One region of the Agrobacterium sp. CG160-95 genome, then DNA from elsewhere that is predicted to be linked to it. Evidence: predicted binding sites of a transcription regulator. Region 1 holds the regulator's gene; each other region holds the start of a gene.

The links. Region 1 encodes LexA, which represses DNA repair genes until DNA is damaged. Its sites were predicted from a motif close to TGTTCNNNNTGTGTTCNG; they were not measured.
Positions count from the first base shown of each region.
Region 2: the regulator LexA is predicted to act here: its motif matches at 3,210-3,227, upstream of ACQZ63_RS16815 (UvrD-helicase domain-containing protein).
Region 3: the regulator LexA is predicted to act here: its motif matches at 3,987-4,004, upstream of ACQZ63_RS05670 (2'-5' RNA ligase family protein).

Region 1 is NZ_JBNWDU010000001.1:56,246-63,328, reverse strand. Features, by position in the region: gene ACQZ63_RS00340 (ComEC/Rec2 family competence protein) at 1-1,780, shown strand, start outside; gene ACQZ63_RS00335 (glutathione S-transferase family protein) at 1,797-2,480, opposite strand; gene lexA (transcriptional repressor LexA) at 2,921-3,643, opposite strand; gene ACQZ63_RS00325 (VOC family protein) at 3,855-4,736, shown strand; gene kdsA (3-deoxy-8-phosphooctulonate synthase) at 4,736-5,581, shown strand; gene eno (phosphopyruvate hydratase) at 5,729-7,003, shown strand.
Region 2 is NZ_JBNWDU010000004.1:514,869-521,951, reverse strand. Features, by position in the region: gene ACQZ63_RS16830 (efflux RND transporter permease subunit) at 1-1,368, opposite strand, end outside; gene ACQZ63_RS16825 (efflux RND transporter periplasmic adaptor subunit) at 1,365-2,531, opposite strand; gene ACQZ63_RS16820 (carboxymuconolactone decarboxylase family protein) at 2,757-3,167, shown strand; gene ACQZ63_RS16815 (UvrD-helicase domain-containing protein) at 3,269-5,743, shown strand; gene ACQZ63_RS16810 (glycosyltransferase family 25 protein) at 5,847-6,659, shown strand; gene betI (choline-binding transcriptional repressor BetI) at 6,823-7,083, opposite strand, start outside.
Region 3 is NZ_JBNWDU010000001.1:1,140,870-1,147,952, reverse strand. Features, by position in the region: gene pecM (4-hydroxybenzaldehyde efflux transporter PecM) at 1-606, shown strand, start outside; gene ACQZ63_RS05690 (aminopeptidase) at 608-1,846, opposite strand; gene ybaK (Cys-tRNA(Pro) deacylase) at 1,934-2,410, opposite strand; gene ACQZ63_RS05680 (ArsC family reductase) at 2,423-2,770, opposite strand; gene ACQZ63_RS05675 (hypothetical protein) at 2,982-3,149, shown strand; gene ACQZ63_RS05670 (2'-5' RNA ligase family protein) at 3,210-3,926, opposite strand; gene guaA (glutamine-hydrolyzing GMP synthase) at 4,031-5,608, opposite strand; gene ACQZ63_RS05660 (5'-methylthioadenosine/S-adenosylhomocysteine nucleosidase) at 5,691-6,329, opposite strand; gene ACQZ63_RS05655 (PaaI family thioesterase) at 6,326-6,775, opposite strand; gene ACQZ63_RS05650 (TspO/MBR family protein) at 6,856-7,083, opposite strand, start outside.

The sequences.
Region 1 (7,083 bases):
TTTCAGAGGCATAGGCGCGACCGCTTTCTTTTATAAATCACCGGATGCGCTTGTATCACCCGTTGGTGACGCAAGGCCTGACAAGGGTTGGCTGGAATGGGCCGATATGCGGCTTTACGGCCTTCGCAGCGCAATTGCCGAACGCATCCGCACCACCATCGGCGGTGATGCCGGAGCCTTCGCCGCCTCCATCATCACCGATGAGAGACAGGCTATATCGGCGGAGACGATGGAGGCGTTGCGGCTCTCCGGCCTTGCCCATATCGTTGCCATATCCGGGCTCAACATGGCACTGGCCTCCGGCATATTCTTTGTTGGCCTGAGACTGGCTTTCAGCCTGTTTCCCGCCTTTGCGCAGCGCTGGCCGGTCAAGAAGATCGCGGCTTTCGCGGCACTGCTGATGACGCTTGCCTATTATCTGATTTCCGGTTTTGCCGTTTCCGCCGAGCGTGCCTGGCTGATGATGTCTGTGATGCTGATCGCGGTCCTTTTCGATCAGCCATCACTCAGCCTCAGAAACGTTGCCATTTCCGCCCTGATCATTCTGGCTTTCTCGCCCTCGGAAATCATGGGTCCGAGTTTTCAGATGTCATTTGCGGCCACCATAGCGCTTGTGTCCGCCTATGCCTTCTGGAGCCGTTGGCGCACGGATCGCGAAAGGCTGTTCATCGGGCGCAAGCCCGCATGGCTGAAGGTGGCGGAAATGATGGGCGCGGTCATTGGCGGCGTTATCACGACGTCGCTGATCGGGGGCCTTTCTACGGCGATCTATTCGGCCGAACATTTTCACCGTGTCACCACCTATGGACTGTTCGCCAATCTGGCTGCAATGCCGCTCATGTCGCTGATCGTCATGCCATTCGCTCTTATCGCCATGCTGCTGATGCCCTTCGGGCTCGACGCGCCGTTCCTGAAGATCATGGGTTATGGCATGGCACTCGTCATCGAGGTTGCAAACGAGGTGGCCTCCTGGGGCGGCAGCGCAGCGACGGGGCGTCCGCATGGCTGGTTTATCGGTTTGGCTTCGGTGGGTTTCCTGCTGCTGACATTGCTGCGCAGCCGGCTTGCACTTCTTGGCATCCCGTTTCTGCTCTTGGCCTTCGGCGTGTCGGCAGTTACGGCCTATCGTGATCTGCCGGATCTATTGATTCACGAGGACGGCGAATTGGTGGCACTCGTGGAGGATGGCAAGGTCTCAACCACAAAAGCCCGTCCGCAGGGCTTCGTTTACGGCCAGTGGCAAAGGGCGCTGCTGCTGCCGGAAAAAACCGTGCCGCCGGGTTTTATAAATGGCGAGAGCACGGCAAATACTGCTGGTTCTGCCTCGAGATCGAAACTGTCGCCGGAAGACATGGCTGTGGTGGTGCGCGAGATGACGGCGGCGCTCAAAGACGCCAAAGCTGGCGTCTTCACCTGCAGGAAAGACATATGGTGCGTAGCGAGCGCCGCGAGCGGAGAGTGGATTGTCGTTCTGGAAGATGGCCGCTTCGCCGGAAAAGCCTGCGATATTGCCGATATCGTCGTTGTTTCCCGCAGAACCTCTTTTTCTCAGTGCCGCTCGGGTGCACTCCTGCTCAGCCGTGACATCTTGCGGCGTCTCGGTTCCGTGGAAATAGATTTTGCTGACAAGAGGGAGGAGGGTGTGGCGAGCGGGCTGCGCGCCGCAATCGCCGGAACGGACAGGCCCTGGAGCCAGCACCGTTATTACGACTGGAAAAGCGGACGTTTCGACCGTGATCTGCCGCAGCCCATCATCCGGCTGCTGGCGGCGTCGCAATGACTGCCGCCAGCATGGATCATCGGGCCTTGGCGCGCAAATCTTCAGTCAATTCGCCGATCTCGCCAACTTCCTCTTCATGACCAGCGTCGCGCCAGCTCTCCTTCAAACCGGCCTCGTACCATTCTTGCATGGCAGGCAGGGCGAGCAGCCGGTCGCAATAGGCTTTCGCTGCTGGCGAAAGATCCGCGCTGCCATAGGTCTGGAAACGGAATGCAACCGGGCAGAAGAAAGCATCGACCGCCGTGAACTTTTGACCGGCAAGATATGGCCCGCCGAATTTTGTAAGACCCTCGCTCCACAACGCATCAATCCGCTTTATATCGGCCTTAAGTCCGGCATCGCCGCCCCTGGGTTTGACCCGAATGCCCACCGACATGGGATAGAGATTGCGCAGCGAGGAAAAGCCGGCATGCATCTCACTTGCGGCCGAACGCGACCATGCCCTCGCATGCTTGTCGCTTGCCCAGACGCTCTGGTGTCTTTCAGCAAGATATTCGACGATCGAAAGCGTTTCCCAAACCGTCATACCCTCGTCGACCAGGCAGGGCACCTTGCCCGTCGGCGAAAAGGAGGAGAAGGAGACGCCTTCGCCGAACGGAATGAGCTTTTCATCAAAGGCGATACCGAGCGTGCGCATCAATACCCACGGCCGCAGCGACCATGAAGAATAGTTCTTGTTGGCTATATAAAGATCGTACATGGCGTATCTCCCGGATATGACGCGTATTTCTACACCTGCCAAGCGTTCACGGAATATCGAAAATTATCCATGGCTCCCATAAACGCCGTTGATGAATGGTGATGTGGGGTCACTGAGAGCGCGCCTTGCGATAAGTCACCCTTTGGTGACCACTAAAACTGACTGCGCAACACGACAGAACAACGTCGCTAAAAAACAGCGGATGGGATCGCTTCGACAATTATAGCGAACAGCCCATTCGCCACCACGCCTGTAGCGAAACCGAAGCATCTTTATGGAGTAGGAACTCAGTTTAGAAAGGGCAACGCGCATAGGCTGAATGGCGCATATCCTCGTGCACCCGCAAAAGCACGCCACGTTTGGAAACAGCCAAACCCGATTATAGGCGCCATCTTCACGATGACGCCTATTGTAAAGTGAATACGTTCGGTTCGATAAGATCAATGGTAGCGGCGGATCAGCCCCACCAGCTTGCCCTGAATTTTCACCCGGTCGGGCCCGAAGATACGGGTCTCATAGGCTGGGTTTGCCGCCTCGAGCGCAATGGAGGCTCCCTTGCGGCGGAAGCGCTTCAGCGTGGCTTCCTCGTCATCCACCAGAGCCACAACGATGTCCCCGGGATTGGCGGTGTTGCCGTTGCGGATGATGACTGTGTCGCCGTCGAAAATGCCGGCCTCGATCATCGAATCACCCTTGACCTCAAGAGCGTAATGTTCGCCCGTGCCAAGCATGTCTACTGGCACGGCCACATCATGGGTGTTGTTCTGGATGGCGGAAATCGGCACGCCCGCAGCGATGCGGCCCATGACCGGCACGGTGACAGCCCCGCCCAGATCATTGGCCGGCGTCTTGGGGGCAGGGGCCGGTTCCGGCGTCTTGGGCTTGCCAAGGCTGCCTTCGATAACGCTCGGCGAAAAGCCGCGCTGCGGCCTTGCACCCGGCGTATAAGCCTCGGGCAGCTTGATGACTTCCAGCGCCCGGGCTCTATTCGGTAGCCGACGAATGAACCCGCGCTCTTCGAGAGCGGTTATCAGGCGGTGGATGCCGGATTTCGAAGCAAGATCGAGTGCGTCCTTCATTTCATCGAAGGAGGGCGGCACGCCGGACTCTTTCATTCGTTCATGAATGAAGAGAAGCAATTCCTGCTGTTTGCGCGTGAGCATGAGGAAAACACCCTTTAGAATCGTAGTGGAAGTCGCGAAACAAATACAGAACGAACACTATATGTTCCATATGTGTTCTGCAATCCCCTAAAATTTCGTGAAGGTGCCATCTGTTGCTGTGATGATTTGCCTCATAGCACGCAATTGTGCTTTTGTGCGGTCGAAACCGTCCCGGCATGCTCCGGGCGGAAGGCCGGCAGGATACATTTTCATGACGAAACCCTATAGCGTTGACCATCTCGTTTTGCCCGTGGAAGTCATAGGCGTCGCCGTGAAGCGCCTCGTCAGTCTTGGCTTTACGGTTGCGCCGGAGGCTCTGCATCCTTTCGGCACCCAAAATGCCTGCGTATTTTTCGCCGATGGCACCTATCTGGAGCCGCTCGCAATTGCTGATCCGGCTAAATATAATGCGTCAATAGAGAGGGGTGATGTGTTCACCGGCAGGGATGTGGCCTTCCGGCAACGGGACGGGCAGGAGGGTTTTTCGGCTCTTGTCGCCAGGACTGAAGACGCCTTGGTTGACCATGAGCGGTTTCGGGCAGCCGGCCTTTCGGCGGGCGATGTTTTCGAGTTTTCGCGGCCTGTTCGGATGTCGGATGGCTCGCAAGGCGAGGCGGCGTTCCGGCTGGCTTTTGCGGCAAGCGGAGCGGCCGCGGATTTCTTTTTGTTCAGTTGTCAACGGCTTCAAGCCCTTCCGGGCGATCGCACCATGCTGGAGCGCCACGCCAATGGTGTCACCGGCCTGAGTGAAATCGTCCTGTTTTCCGGCGGCAATATGAAGGTGGCGGGCCTGATCGAGACAGTGTTTGCCTGTGAAGGCAAATGGTCTCCGGGCGGTGATATGGTTTTCGCGACCGGCAATGCCAGCATCAGATTGACCGGAAAACCGCCTTTCGGCGGGCAGACCCTGAATGCTCAGGATGGCAACGAAGGCGGATTGCGCGGCGCGGGCATCGTCTTTTCGTCACACGATCTTGCCGTGACAGAGGCGGTGCTTGCTGCTAATGGCGTGTCCTGCGCAAAAGCGGACGGCCGTCTGGTGGTGCCCGCGGCACCCGGTCAGGGCGTTGCCTTCGCCTTCGAGGAAAAATGATGAGCGTTACGAACAATCTTAAAGTCACTGCCGGCGACGGCGCCAGCAAGGTTTCCTTCTCGAATACCGAGCGGTTTTCGCTGATTGCCGGTCCGTGCCAGATGGAAAGCCGCGAACATGCCTTCATGATCGCTGGCGTGCTGAAGGAGCTTTGCGACAAGCTGGGAATAGGGCTTGTCTACAAGTCTTCTTTCGACAAGGCGAACCGCACTTCGCTTTCCGGAAAACGCGGCATCGGCCTGGATAACGCGATGCAGGTTTTTGCCGATCTCAAAAAGGAATTCGGTTTTCCTGTTCTGACCGACATCCACACGGAAGAGCAATGCGCCATCGTTTCCGAGGTAGTGGACGTGCTGCAGATCCCGGCGTTCCTAAGCCGCCAGACCGATCTTCTCGTTGCTGCCGCCAAGACCGGCCGCGTCATCAACGTCAAGAAAGGCCAGTTTCTGGCGCCCTGGGACATGAAGAACGTGCTTGCCAAGCTCAATGAGAGCGGCAATCCGAATGTGATGTTGTGCGAGCGCGGCGCGTCCTTCGGTTACAACACGCTGGTTTCCGACATGCGCTCTTTGCCGATCATGGCAGCGCTCGGCGCACCTGTCGTGTTCGATGCCACCCATTCGGTGCAGCAACCGGGCGGGCAGGGCGGCTCCACAGGTGGCCAGCGCGAATTCGTCGAGACGTTGGCGCGTGCGGCCGTTGCGGTTGGCGTGGCTGGTCTCTTCATCGAGACCCATGAGGATCCGGACAATGCGCCGTCAGACGGCCCGAACATGGTCCACCTGAAGGACATGCCGAAACTGCTCGAAAAGCTTCTGGCTTTCGACGCGATTACGAAAGCCTGATCGGCTGACCGTGACGGCGGGCACTTTTGTGCCAATCGATTTTAATGGCGGGCGGGCCGTTTCCGCTGCCCACCGTCATTGTAATTTCTTCGCCATCGTCTAAGACAGGCGACGGAAAATATCTGTTCCATTCCCAAGGGAGAGACCATGACTGCCATTACCGATATCATCGCGCGCGAAATTCTCGACAGCCGCGGCAATCCGACCGTTGAAGTCGACGTTTATCTCGAAGACGGCTCCATGGGCCGTGCCGCCGTTCCCTCCGGCGCCTCCACCGGCGCGCATGAGGCGGTTGAGCTGCGCGATGGCGGCAAGCGTTATCTCGGCAAGGGCGTGGAAAAGGCGGTCGAAGCCGTCAATACAGAAATCTTCGACGCGATTGGCGGTTTCGACGCTGAAAACCAGATCCAGATCGACCAGATGATGATCGCGCTCGACGGCACGCCGAACAAGTCGCGCATCGGCGCCAACGCCATCCTCGGCGTGTCGCTCGCCGTTGCGAAGGCTGCCGCTGAAGCCTCCGGCCTGCCGCTTTACCGTTATGTCGGCGGCCCGAACGCGCATCTGCTGCCGGTTCCGATGATGAACATCATCAACGGCGGCGCGCATGCCGATAACCCCATCGACTTCCAGGAATTCATGATCCTGCCGGTCGGCGCAGAAAATATTCGCGAAGCCGTGCGCATGGGCTCCGAAGTCTTCCATACGCTGAAAAAAGAACTGTCCGCACAGGGCCACAACACCAATGTAGGCGATGAGGGCGGTTTTGCACCGGGTCTCGAAAGCGCGCCGGCAGCACTCGATTTCATCATGAAGTCGATCGAAAAGGCTGGCTACCGTCCGGGCGACGACATGTTCATCGGTCTCGACTGTGCGGCGACCGAATTCTTCAAGAACGGCAATTACGTTTATGAAGGCGAAGGCAAGACCCGTTCGCCGATCGAGCAGGCCGAATACCTGGCCGAACTCGTGGCGAAATATCCGATCATCTCCGTCGAAGACGGCATGGCTGAAGACGACTGGGATGGCTGGAAGGCGCTGACCGATCTCATTGGCAACAAGTGCCAGCTGGTGGGCGACGATCTTTTCGTCACCAACTCCGCCCGCCTTCGCGACGGTATCAAGATGGGTGTCGCCAACTCCATCCTCGTCAAGGTCAACCAGATCGGTTCGCTTTCCGAGACGCTGGACGCAGTCGAAACGGCGCACAAGGCAGGTTACACCGCCGTCATGTCGCACCGTTCGGGCGAAACGGAAGATTCCACCATCGCCGATCTCGCGGTCGCAACCAACTGCGGTCAGATCAAGACCGGCTCGCTTGCCCGTTCCGACCGGCTCGCAAAGTACAACCAGCTTATCCGCATTGAAGAGATGCTGGGCCCACAGGCTGCTTACGCCGGCCGTTCGATCCTGCGCGGATAATCCGCGTTCGGGTTTCGCGATATGGCCCGCCGCCTGGCGGGCCAGTCTCAGGGATGGGCGGTTTATCCGCACTGCTCACT
Region 2 (7,083 bases), on a different contig from region 1:
GAGCGGAATGAACACTGCGGCAAGTGTCGCCGTCGTCGCAATCACCGCGAAGAACACTTCCTGCGTGCCGAGAACAGCGGCAGCGCGCGGCCCCATGCCCTCCGCACGGCGGCGCACGATATTTTCCAGCACCACGATCGCATCATCGACCACCAGACCCGTCGCCAGAACGATGGCGAGCAGCGTAAGGATGTTAATCGAGAATCCGACCATGTAGATGGCGATGATCGTGCCGATCAAAGCCACCGGCATGGTGATCGCCGGAATGAGGGTTGCCCGCCAGTCACGCAGGAACAGGTAGAGCACCACAACCACGATCAGCGCGGAAAGACCAAGCGCCAGTTCCACCTCGTGCAACGCGCCTTCGATGAAGACGGCGTCGTCACTGGTCACCACGATGCGCGTACCCTGCGGCAGGTTGGCCGACATGGCCTCGACGGCAGCCTTCACGCCGGTGGAGATATTGAGCGTATTGGACTGCGCCTGCCGGATGACGCCGAGACCCACGCCCTGCACACCATTGGACCGCAGCGAGGTGGACTCGTCATCCGCACCCAGCATCACGGTTGCCACATCGCGCAGGCGGATATTGTCCTTGATCAGAAGGTTGGAAAAATCCTCAGGCTTCGTGAGGCTCGCGGTCGCGCGCACGACGATGTCCTGCGTCGAACTTTTCAGCGATCCCGCCGGCACATCAAGCGCGGCACTGGCCAGCGCGGTGGAAATGTCCGTCACCGTCAGACCACGGCTGGCAAGTGCGGCCTGATTGAGATCGACACGGAAGACTTTTTCCTGATCGCCGTAAAGCTCCACATCCGCCACGCCATCGACTGCGGCAAGGCGGTCGATGACTTCGTCATCCACCAGCTTGGTCAGATCTTCCATGCTGAGCGTGGACGAAGTGACGGCAAGACGCATGATCGGCTGGCTGTCGGAATCCGCCTTGATGATCTGCGGCTCGTCAGCATCATCAGGCAACTGGTTGGTTACGCGGCCAATGGCATCGCGCACATCGTTTGCGGCAACGGCCATATCGACATTGTCGCCGAATTCCATCGTTACGCGGCTGGTGCCGAATTGCGAATTGGAGGAGATGGTTTTGACGCCGCTGACGCGCGCAACAGCTCCCTCGATGGTCTGCGTCACTTCCTGATCGATGGTTTCGGGCGCCGCACCTTCATAAGTCGTCCTGACGCTGATGGACGGCCGGTCCACATCCGGCAACTCGCGCACCTCAACGCCAACCAGCGCGGCAAGGCCGGCAACCACAAGCAACGTATTGAGAACCGCTGCCAGAATGGGCCGGCGAACGAACAGTGCGGTGAAGGCGAGCTTGGAATCCTGACCCGAAGGCGGCTGAGTCGTCATTGGCTGGCAACCTCCTCGGGCTTCGGCTGGCTTGCGACACGGACGGCACCCCCCTCCCGCACCCGCTGCAATCCTTCGGTCACGACCTGATCGCCTTCCGCCAGTTCCGCTTTCACGAGAACGGCGTCGGGGTTACGCTGCACGATCTGCACCCGCACCTTGGCCGATTTATTGTCGGTCACGCGCCAGACATAGGAACCTTCGGCATCCCACTGCACGGCCAGCGGATCGACGGATGCATAGGTCTCTCCGGCAAAACGCATGGTGACGCCGAAGGACATACCGGCCCGAAGCTCATCCTTGTCGTTAGCAAACCGTGCCCGGATGCGGATGGTACGGCTTGCGGCGTCGACACGGTTGTCGACGGCCTCGACCTCACCTTTGAACGTCTCGCCGGGGCGTGAAATCGAGGTGGCCTCTACAGGCATTCCGACGGTAATTGCAGTTACGAACCGTTCCGGAGCCCAGAAATTGACCAGAATTTGAGAACGGTCATCAATGCCGACGATCGTAGATTGCGTGGTGACATTGTCGCCGATATTGGCGGCCACGATCCCGACAACACCCTCAATCGGTGCGACGATGTCGCGGCGCCTGAGGTTCAGCTCGGCGGTGCTCAGTGCAAGCTTGGCGGCTTCCTCGGCAATCTGCGCGTCCAGCACATCAAGGCGGGATACGGATTTCAGGTTACTGTAGGAACTCGATTTTTCGACGGCGCTGCGTAGCGCAACCTGCGCCTTGTCACGCTCGATCACCTGCTCCTCGTCATCGAGCCGCGCGAGCACCTGCCCCTTTACGACGCGGGCGCCGGATGAAATGCGGATTTCCGAAAGCGTGCCTGATGTCTGCGGCATGACGACGACCGACTGGATGGCCTCGCCACTGCCGATGGCGTTCAGCCTGTCATTGACCGTGCCCTGCTTGACCGGGGCCATCGCCACCAGGGTGGCATTGCCATCGCGGCGTGCAGCGCCGGCATTTTGGCCGGATGACGAACCGGGTGTTCTGGCACCGGATGCGGCAACCTCGACCGCGCCACCAGGTGTTTTGCCGATGCCGATACCCGCGAGCAGATTCCGCGCTTCGGGTGAATAAAATCCCCAAAGACAGAGTCCTGCTCCCGCCACAGCAAGACAGACACCCACCTGTTTCCACACCCGCATACAATTCTCCGATTATCCGCACAGCATAAACCCGCCCCGAAAAGAGCTTTTCGGAACGGTAGAAGTATTCCCGCATGCCTTAACGAAGGCAACGCACAAATCCGTTCCTTACATAATTGTAATTTGTGATGAATTGTCGTCGAAAGCGCACTGACGGCCATTTCTGTCGCAAACATTCGCCAATCCGGTAATCTGCAGCTGAAATAGCCATGACCGGAGGAATGCATGAGCACCGTAACGAAAGCCGAAAATCCCGAAGCCAACCCGCGCGTCAAGGCTGTGTTCGACGATATCCGCACAACGCGGAAATCGGATTTCATCAACAATATGTGGCTCTACCTCGCCTTCGACCCCGATCTTCTGGAAAAGACCTGGGCCGAGGTCAAGGCGGTGATGGCCACACCTTCAGCGCTCGATCCGCTGGTGAAGGAAATGCTTTATATCGCCGTTTCCGTCACCAATGGCTGCTCCTACTGCGCCCACTCCCATACTGCGGCTGCAAAAGCCAAGGGCATGACGGGCGAACAGCATGCCGATCTCATGCGCGTCATCGCCCTTGCCGCCAAGACCAACCAACTGGCCGTGGCGCTGCAATTGCCGGTGGACGCGGCTTTTGATGCCGACAGGCGGGTCTGAGACGAAAAAACGTCTTGGAATAGGCGTTTTGACGGATGATACCGGAATAAAAGCAGAACACGGTTCTAGCCTTTATATCCCGAATCACTACATTGGGCCGCATGAGCAACAGTTTTGACGATATGCCGTTCTTCGACGAAGAACCTGAGGCGCCGCGCAAGGCGACGAACAATGCCGATGCAGGCAACGCAGGCGGGCTTGGCATTGCCGCGCGCGCCATGGCGGCACGCGATCAGGCCCGGCCCACGCCCGACTATCTTTCCGGCCTCAACCCGGAGCAGCGCGAGGCCGTGGAGACACTGGACGGCGCGGTTCTGGTGCTTGCAGGCGCCGGCACCGGCAAGACCCGCGTTCTCACCACCCGCATCGCCCATATTCTGGCGACCGGACGCGCCTATCCCAGCCAGATTCTGGCCGTGACCTTCACCAACAAGGCCGCGCGCGAGATGAAGGAACGTATTGGCGTTCTGGTCGGCGGCGCGGTTGAGGGCATGCCCTGGCTCGGCACTTTCCACTCCATCGGTGTCAAGCTCTTGCGTCGCCATGCCGAACTCATCGGCCTGAAGTCTGATTTCACCATTCTCGACACCGACGATGTGGTGCGGCTGATCAAACAGCTTATCCAGGCCGAAGGTCTTGATGACAAGCGCTGGCCGGCCAAACAATTCGCCGGCATGATTGACGGCTGGAAGAACAAGGGGCTGACGCCGCCGGATATTCCCGAGGGCGATTCCCGCGCCTTTGCCAATGGCAAGGGCCGCGAACTTTACACGGCCTATCAGAACCGGCTGAAAACGCTTAACGCCTGCGATTTCGGCGATCTTCTGCTGCACCCCATCAGCATCTTCCGTCGCAATCCCGATATTCTGAAGGAGTACCACCAGAAATTCCGCTACATTCTGGTGGACGAATATCAGGACACCAATACGGCGCAATATATGTGGCTCAGGCTTCTTGCCCAGCGCCCCAAAGGCGAGCCGCAAAACGTCTGCTGCGTCGGCGACGACGACCAGTCAATCTATGGCTGGCGCGGCGCCGAAGTGGACAACATCCTGCGCTTCGACAAGGATTTTCCCGGTGCCAAGGTCATCAAGCTGGAGCGTAACTACCGCTCCACCGAGCATATTCTCGGCACCGCCGGCCATCTGATCGCCCATAATGAAGGGCGTCTCGGCAAGACCCTGTTCACCGAGCGCAGCAGCCCCGACGATGAGAAGGTCGTGGTGCATGCGGCCTGGGATTCCGAAGAGGAAGCCCGCGCCGTCGGTGAAGAAATCGAGCAGCTTCAGCGCAAGAACCACAAGCTGAACGACATGGCCATTCTCGTTCGCGCCTCCTTCCAGATGCGCGAGTTCGAAGACCGTTTCGTCACGCTAGGCCTCAATTACCGCGTCATCGGCGGTCCGCGCTTCTACGAGCGTCTCGAAATCCGCGATGCCATGGCCTATTTTCGCCTTGTATGCCAGCCGGCCGACGATCTGGCCTTCGAGCGCATCGTCAACACCCCCAAGCGCGGCTTGGGCGACACGACCATCCGCAATCTGCATGATTACGCCCGCGCCCGCGACATTCCGATGCTGGCGGCAGCGACCGACATCATCGAGACCGACGAGCTGAAACCGAAAGCGCGCAAGGCGCTGTTCGACGTGGTGCAGGATTTCCGCCGCTGGCAGGGGCTTCTGGAAAACACCGGACACACCACGCTTGCCGAGCAGATCCTTGACGAAAGCGGCTATACTGCCATGTGGCAGGCCGACAAGACGGCGGAAGCGCCCGGCCGACTGGAAAACCTGAAGGAACTCATCCGCTCGATGGAGGCCTTCGAGAGCCTGCGCGGTTTCCTCGAGCATGTCGCGCTCGTCATGGATGCCGAGCAGAACGAAAATCTCGATGCCGTCTCAATCATGACGCTGCATTCCGCCAAGGGGCTGGAATTCGACACCGTCTTCCTTCCCGGTTGGGAAGAAGGTCTGTTCCCGCACCAGCGGGCGCTGGACGAAGGCGGCCGCTCCGGTCTGGAGGAAGAACGTCGTCTCGCCTACGTCGGCATCACCCGCGCCAAGAAGCTATGCCATATCTGGTTCGTATCGAACCGGCGTATCCATGGTCTGTGGCAATCCACCCTGCCCTCGCGTTTTCTCGATGAACTGCCGCCAGCGCACGTGGATGTCGCGGCATCCGACAGCAATTACGGTGGTTACGGCGGACGCGGCGGTTATGGCCAGTCCCGTTTCGACAAGGCGGAGCCCTTCGCTAACAACTACTCCACCCCCGGCTGGAAACGTGCCCAGGCCAACAAGTCCGACGCGACCCGCGATAACTGGGGCACACGCTCCGGCCATGCGGTCGAGAGGATTGGTTATGGCGAAAGCGGGCCCCGCGCCCGCACGATCGACGGCGAACTGGTGGCCAAATCGGTTGCCGACACACCGTCGAAATTCGTGGTCGGAGACCGCGTTTTCCATATCAAATTCGGCAATGGCAACATCTCCGCCATCGAGGGTAACAAACTGACCATCGATTTTGACCGCGCCGGACAAAAGCGTGTGCTGGATGGATTTGTGGAAAAGGTTTGATTCGACAACTATGAGTGTGCGAATGCAGTTTTTTCCATAGCCCCCGTCACGCCGTTGCAATAAAGGAGTTGCAACAGGGTGCAGAAACCGGGCGAGGACTGCTTTGCATATTTTACCGAAAAGCGGGCGCAAGCTTGCCGTTTTCCTGATCAATATGGACAGCGCCACCAAGCGCCTCGAGGACATGAACGCACGCCTCGACGCCATCGGGCTGAAGGCAGAGCGGGTCCCAGGCGTCAATGGCCGTGAACTGAATTATCCTATCCCGGAATTCAGCGAGCTTTCCTACATGCTCATGCATGGCCGCCGCACCTCGCCGCCGGAAATCGGCTGCTATCTCAGCCATGTCGCCTGTGCCAACAGGTTCATGGGCAGCGATGCCGATATCGCGCTCATTCTTGAAGACGATGTCGTCTTCGAAAAGGATTTCCTGGAAGCAATCGACGAGGCGATAGTGAATGGAAGCGACTGGGATCTGCTTCGGCTGACCACGGTCAGCAACGGTCGCAAGTTTCCGTTCCGCAAGCTCGTTGGCGGGCGCTCACTCGCAATTGCGTTGACGCGGGAAAAGGGTTCGGGCGCATATCTCGTCAACCGCCGCGCCGGCAAATGGATCTCGAAGCTGATCCCCATGCGGCTTGCCTACGATATTGCCTTCGACCTGGAATATCTCGCTGGCCTGAAGGCAGCCTTCATTTACCCACTCTGCGCCACGCAGGATGCGGACGGGGAAAGCCAGATCCAGAACAATCTGCGGATATACCGTCTGCCCCGCTGGCGCTACTTCACCGTGCTGCCCTACCGCACTTTTCTGGAAACCAGCCGTTTCCTCATGCGCAGCCTCCGGTTTGCCGTTGCCAAGCTGACCGTTGCGCTGGAGCGCGGCAAGGGCAAGACCGTTCCCACCGGCAATTGACTGCGCTGGCCTACACTTCGCCGGGCGTGAACCCAACCAGGTAGACCGCGGCGATCACAGCTGCGAGAGTGAAAATCGAAATGACGAAAATCGTCATCCGGTTCAAGGGTTTGCGCGTCGTTTTCTTCATGGTGGAATAATGCGAAGCGCGCGTACTGGTTCCCTACGGATTGTCAGCTTTTGCGTGCGGTAACCTGTGAGACAGGTAATCCCGCATCTGCTCCATTGCCTCCTCGCGCGTCAGACCGCCGGACTGCAATCCTGAGCGCAACCAGAGGCCGTCGATAAGCGAAGTGATCCCGAGCGCGACAGTTGCGCAGTCTTGCCTCGGCACGAGATGCACCAAAGCCGACAAAAGATTGGAGCGCATCCGCGCATGGATCACCTTCTGGATCCTGGCGAGCTGCGGCTCGCGCGGAACCTC
Region 3 (7,083 bases), 1.1 Mb from region 1:
TACCGGCTGCCGGGTGGAGTGGCTGCGACTGTGGGTGCGATCCAACCCCTGATCGTCATCGGCCTTTCGCGGCTGTTTCTCGCCGCGCCGGTCCGGCCGCTGGCCATTGTCGCTGGTCTTCTGGGTATTTTAGGCGTCGCACTTCTGGTTTTGGCGCCGGGTGCTGCCGCGCTGGATGCCGTCGGCGTGGCTGCGGGTCTTGCAGGCGCCGTATCCATGGCCTTTGGAACCGTGCTAACCCGCAAATGGCGACCGCCGGTGTCGAACCTCACCTTTACGGCCTGGCAATTGACGGCTGGAGGCATTCTGCTTCTGCCGGTCGCATATTTCCTGGAACCGGCCCTGCCTGCACCTACCGCGGCCAATATTCTCGGCATGGCCTATCTCGGCATTATTGGTGCCGCCTTGACCTATTTTCTGTGGTTCCGGGGTCTCGCCCGCATCGAACCCTCGGCTGCAGCCTCGCTCGGTTTCCTAAGCCCCGTCGTTGCGACCCTGCTCGGCTGGCTGGCGCTCGGCCAAAGCCTCACGCCAGCGCAAATCGTCGGCTTCGTTGCAGTGCTTTTCAGCATCTGGCTCAGTCAGCGGAGCCAGCTGCCGAAATAGCTCAGGCCCATTCGCCCTTGCGCATCACCGGAACTGTGGAGCCATCCGGCTTCACGCCATCGATATCCACCTTGTCGGAACCGATCATCCAGTCGATGTGGATCAGGCTGGAATTGCCGCCTTGCGCCTTGATCTGATCCTGCGACAACGAAGCACCATCAACGAAGCATTTCGAATAGCATTGGCCGAGCGCAATGTGGCAGGAGGCGTTTTCGTCGAACAGCGTGTTGTAGAACAGGATGCCACTTGCCGAAATCGGCGAGGAATGCGGCACCAGTGCCACTTCACCCAGACGCCGCGCACCCTCGTCGGTATCGAGCACCTTGTTCAGCACGGCTTCGCCCTTCGAAGCCTTGGCTTCCACGATGCGGCCGTCTTCGAACTTCACCTGGATATCGTCGATCAGCGTTCCCTGATGTGAAAGCGGCTTGGTGCTGGACACGTAACCATCCACGCGCAGCGCATGCGGTGTGGTGAACACTTCTTCCGTCGGAATGTTCGGGTTGCAGGTGACGCCGTTCTTGGCGGTGGAGGCGCCCCCATGCCATTCGTGGCCGTCCGCCAGGCCGATTTTCGCGTCCGTGCCGGGACCGGTGAAATGCAGCGACGAGAAACGTTCACCGTTCAGCCATGCCGAACGCTTGGCGAGATTGGCGTTATGCTCCGCCCATGCCGCGACCGGATCGGCGAGATCTACCCGCGAAGCGGCGAAGATGGCGTCCGCGAGCTTGCGAACCGCTTCGTCTTCCGTCACGCCGGGAAAGACCTGTTTTGCCCAGGACGGGTTTGGATAGGAGATGATGTTCCAGTTGATATCGAAGTTGGAAATCTTCTCAAGCGCCGGCTTATAGGCCGTGGAATTGGCCTTGTTGGCGCGCGCCACCTTGGCGGGATCCTGTTCTGCCAGCAGCATGGGGTTGTCGCCGGCAATAGCAAGCCGTGCCGCGCCATTGGCATAGGCCTTGGCCATGCCGTCATAGAGCCAGCCGGAAGCCCGGTCGAAATTGGCGTCACTGGCGTGGCGGTAGCGGGAAAGCGTGGTTTCTTCGTCGGAGTAGAATGTGGTGACCAGCCCGCCGCCGGCAAGATAGGCGTGTTTGGTCAAAAACCGCACCAGCGGCAGCGCCGCCAGCGGAGCGGTGATCACCAGATCCTGATCCTTCTGCAATTGCAGGCCGACCTTGACGGCGACTTCAGCCAGTTTCTCGAGTTTGACGGGATCGATAGGGGAAACAGTCATGATCTGCCTTCGTATATTTCAATCGGAGGCGCCGACCATAGCCCATTCGCTTCGAAAGCCAAATGCTTTCAAAGCTGTGTCGAGATGTCAATCGGCCACCAAAGGTGCGACAATGGCTTTCAGCGCCGCCTGCGCGTCGCCGGGGGAAAGCCTTACCTGCAAACCGCGCTGGCCACCATTCATGTAGACATAGGAATGGGTCATGGCCCCAGCCTCTATGGCGGTCGGAACCTGTTTCTTCTGTCCAAAAGGGCTGATGCCGCCCACATGATAACCGGTTGCCCGCTCCGCATCGGCGGGCTTCATCATGCTGGCAGATTTTCCCCCGAAGGCGGCGGCGAGCTTCTTCATGCTCACTTCCCGGTCGGACGGGACGACGACGCAGACCGGCTTGCCATCCAGCTCGGCCATCAGTGTTTTCAGAACCAGATGTGGCGGTTCGCCGATAGCTTCGGCCGCCTGCAGGCCGATCCGGTCGGCATTCGGGTCGTAGTCATAGGTAACTGTGGTGAAGTTCACATCGGCCTTGTTCAGCATCTGGGTAGCGCGGGTTGTCTTGGACATGGTGGCCTGCGCTCACGCAAAGAGGGACTGATAGGTTTCCGGCTTGAAGCCGACGGTTATCGTCTCCTTTGCCTCCAGCACCGGTCGCTTGATCATGGAGGGCTGCTCCAGCATCAGGCCAATGGCCTTTTCGCGGGTAAGATCGGCTTTCTGGCTATCGTCCAGTTTTTTGAAGGTAGTGCCGGCCCGGTTCAGAACCGTTTCCCAGCCCGCGGCATCGCACCATGTTTCGAGATGGGCCTGGTCGATGCCGGCCGTCTTGTAGTCATGGAAAGAATAGTCGACACCGTTGGCTTCCAGCCAGCTTCTGGCCTTTTTCATCGTGTCGCAGTTCTTGATGCCGTAAATGGTGACCGTCATGTTGCCTGCCTCTTTGTCTTGAACTTCCGGCATAACAAATAATGCGCCGTATTCAACCCGCAGCCTGAAGCACGGAATTCGAGCCATGCAAAAATGCAGTGTCTGACATCCAAACGAGCGCGAGCAAAGCTGCATGGCTTCCCTGCTACATCATGAGTTGTAGCAGAGGACAAAAATGCCCATTATCTGGGCATCAAAGATGGAGAGAAAAATGCGTCAGGTTGCAAAGACATCGCGTAACTTCTTTGGCGAAACTTTCGCCGTTCTTGGTGCCGCACTTTCGGTTTCGGCCGCTGTCCGCGCGCATCGCAAGCCGGCCCGCGCCGACCTCGAAGCGCTTGGCATCGACGGCAAGGCTTTCGACAAGGTTCAGCTCTAAGCTGATTATCGTTTGCAGCGAGGCGACATCGCCTCGCTCGTGCGTATATGTTGGCGGGCCTTAGCGTTCCGCCTGCTTTCGGTTCGGCCGTTTTCTCGGACCGATCAGTTTATCCGGTAAATGCAGCTGGCTTTCGAGCGGCTCATAACGATCTGCTTTTGCGGAGAGTGCGAAGCGTCCAAGGGACTCATGTCGCGTTTCGCCATTATGGCTGAAAACAAGCTCGAAATTACCCGCAAGCCAGCTATAGGGTTTTCCTGCCGGCATCGGCTCTATCTTCCCGCAGCCATAAATCATCGTGATATGCGGCGTGTAAGATGGTGCCGCGATATAGGGAAGGTTTGCCTGTCGAAGCGCGCGTTGCAGCAGCTTCACCAGAGCGTTGATCTCCGGCAGATCACCACCGTTTCGCAGCACCAGACTATTGCGATTGCCGAAAAGCGCGCTTGCGTCCAGGGTGACTGGAACAGGCCGCGCGTTTACCGCACCCATTGCCGCCTTCAGCCTGCTTGTCAGTCCGTGAGGGATTGTCTCGAAACATCCCAAACACAGCAGGGTTATGTGCAGAAGCTCGGCGGGATATGCCTCGCGGGTTGTCCGACCCTTGGCATGATGCGACGCATCGACAAAAATTCTTTCCGCCAATTGCCGTGGTGGCTTCAGCAGTAGCAGGAGCTTGTTTCGAAAGCGCGGATTGATGCGCCGTATTTTCTGCGGCTCCAGCCCATCAAAACAAAGCTGCCTTAAGGCTCTTTCGTCCGCCAACTCGCACTCCATGACGATGCTCCACAGCCTTATACCAAGGCCGGAAACCTATCATTGCGCGGTGATAAAATAAAGAACAAAAGAGGAACAAAAGGCGGAATTGCTCCGCCTTCGTTTTATTCCCACTCGATCGTGCCGGGCGGCTTGCTCGTCACGTCATAGACGACACGGTTGATGCCGCGGACTTCGTTGATGATGCGGGTCGCGGCGCGGCCGAGGAAATTCATGTCGTAGGGGTAGAAATCCGCCGTCATGCCATCCACGGACGTCACAGCGCGGAGCGCACAGACGAAGTCATAGGTGCGGTAGTCACCCATGACGCCCACGGTCTGCACCGGCAGCAGCACTGCGAAGGCCTGCCATATGGTGTCGTAAAGACCCGCCTTGCGGATTTCGTCGAGATAGATTGCATCTGCCTTGCGCAGAATATCGAGCTTCTCGCGGGTGACCGCACCGGGGCAACGGATCGCCAGACCCGGGCCGGGGAAGGGATGGCGGCCGATGAAGCTTTCCGGCAGGCCGAGTTCACGGCCAAGCGCACGCACCTCGTCCTTGAAGAGCTCGCGCAGCGGCTCCACCAGCTGCATGTTCATGCGCTCGGGAAGGCCACCGACATTGTGGTGGCTCTTGATGGTGACGGAAGGACCGCCGGAGAAGGAAACGCTCTCGATGACGTCAGGGTAAAGCGTGCCCTGCGCGAGGAAATTCGGAGCACCCTTGCCGTCTGCTGCGATCTTGGCAGCTTCCGCCTCGAAGACCTCGATGAACAAACGGCCGATAGTCTTGCGCTTCACTTCCGGGTCGGAGACGCCAGAAAGCTGGCCCAGGAACATGTCTGCGGCATCCACATGTACCAGCGGAATATTGTAATGGTCGCGGAACATGCCGACGACCTGCTCGCTTTCGCCAAGCCGCATCAGACCATGGTCGACGTAAACGCAGGTCAGCTGGTCACCGATCGCCTCATGGATGAGGATCGCCGCAACCGAGGAATCGACGCCGCCGGAGAGTGCGCAGAGCACGCGCCCGGTGCCGACCTGATCGCGGATCTTGCGGATCATCTCGGCGCGATAGGCTGCCATCGTCCAATCGGATTTGAGACCGACGATCTTGTGCACGAAGTTGGAGAGCAGCTTGCCGCCATCAGGCGTATGCACCACTTCCGGGTGGAACATGGTGGTGTAATAGTGGCGTGTCTCGTCGGCAGCTATGGCGAAGGGTGCGTTCTCGGAGGTTGCGATAACCTCGAAACCTTCCGGCAGTTTCGTCACGCGGTCGCCGTGGCTCATCCAGACGGGATAGCTCTTGCCCTGTTCCCAGAAACCGTCGAACAGAGGGCTTGCCTTTTTGATGTCGATATCGGCGCGCCCGAATTCCGCCGCGTGACCGCCCTCGACAACGCCGCCAAGCTGGGTGCAGAGCGTCTGCTGGCCGTAGCAGATGCCGAGGATCGGAACCTTGCTGTCGAACACCGCCTGCGGCGCACGCGGGCTGCCTTCCGCCGTTACAGATGCGGGGCCGCCGGAGAAGATCACGCCCTTGGGCTGGAGCTTCTCAAACGCCTCTGCGGCATTCTGAAACGGGTGGATTTCGCAATAGACCCCGGCTTCGCGGATGCGGCGCGCAATCAGCTGCGTCACTTGGCTGCCGAAATCGATGATGAGAATGCTGTCGGGATGGGCTATCTGGGTCATGGCGAGCCTTTAAAGAAAATGGCGGCTTTAGGCAACCCGGAAGCGGGCATCTAACAGCGGAAATTTACTAAAATCGCGAGGTTCAAAGGGTGATCGCACCGTCTTCGATAGCGCGGCAAAGCCTGTCGACGGCGTCTGCGAGCTTTTCATCGATGATATGCAGGTATTCCGTCCAGTCGTCCACATGGTTCACATCTTCCCTGCCATCGGAAATACCGCGCAGGCCGATGAGCGGCACGCCGAAGCGCTGGCAGGCCCGGAGCACGGCATAGGTTTCCATTTCCACCATATCGGCATCGATCGACCCATAGGCGGCACCAGAGACGACGTTGGCGCCCGTGGAAAGCCGCGCCTCGGCAATATCGGGTATGCGCAGGGGCAAGGCCACCTCGGCCGGCAGATCGAGAAACGGCGTGCGACCCTTTTCAAAACCGAAGGCTGAGGCATCCATGTCGCGATAGGCAACAGAAATCGCCTGATAGATGCCAGTCTGGTCGAGCGTCCGCGAGCCGGCGGAGCCGAGCGAAACGACAAGGTCAGGCAGATGGTCCGCCGCATCGAGACCGGCAAGAATTGCCGTGACCGAAATCGCTGCCTCGACCGGGCCGACGCCGGTCATCAAGGGCGCGATGCGCGCCTGCAGGTGGGGGCCGTATTCGGCGGAAGCCGCCATGACGAAAAGTATGGATTTGTCTGCAACATGCAAAAGCCGGTAGCTCATCCGGTAATATCCTCGCGGCCCTTTACCACCATCATCGTGCCTGTCATGGAGGCGATGAGCTTCGCCGGCCCGTCGGAAAGGGCGTAAGCGCGGCCATCGGCAACGATCAGGTTGTTGCCCGGCTTGATGATTTCGCCACGAAACAGGAACCGCTCGCCGCGCCCGGGCGACATGAGGTTGACCTTGAACTCGATTGTCAGCAGCGAGGCTTCCGGCTCTATGATCGTATAGGCGGCATAGGTGCACGCGGTATCCAGGCCGGCGGCAATGACACCGGCATGCAATATGCCGTGCTGCTGTGTCAGCTTTTCATGAAACGGCAGCTCGATTTCCACCAGACGGTGTTCGATGCGGCTTATCTGCGCACCGATTGCCTGCACCACACCCTGCCGCGCAAAGCTTCTTTCTATCCGCTGACGAAAATCGCCGGGATCCGTGATCTCCATTGGCTTACCTGCCTGCTTTTGTCCTCACCGCAAACTGACATGGCGTGTGGCGGCGGGCAAGGCAAGTGCCGCAGGAGCAATTAGTTCAGCACGGCGATGCTGGCATTCAGCAGCGTGGCAAAGGCGACCCAAAGGGCGTAGGGCACGAAAAGCCACATGGAGATGCGGTCGCGACTATAGGTGAGCGCAATGAAAGCCAGAATGCAGATCAGCATAGGCACGATGATGACGAGCGCGCCTGTCGGGCTTTGCATGCCGAAAAAGATGGGCGACCACAGGAAATTCAGCACCAGCTGCGTGAACCAGAG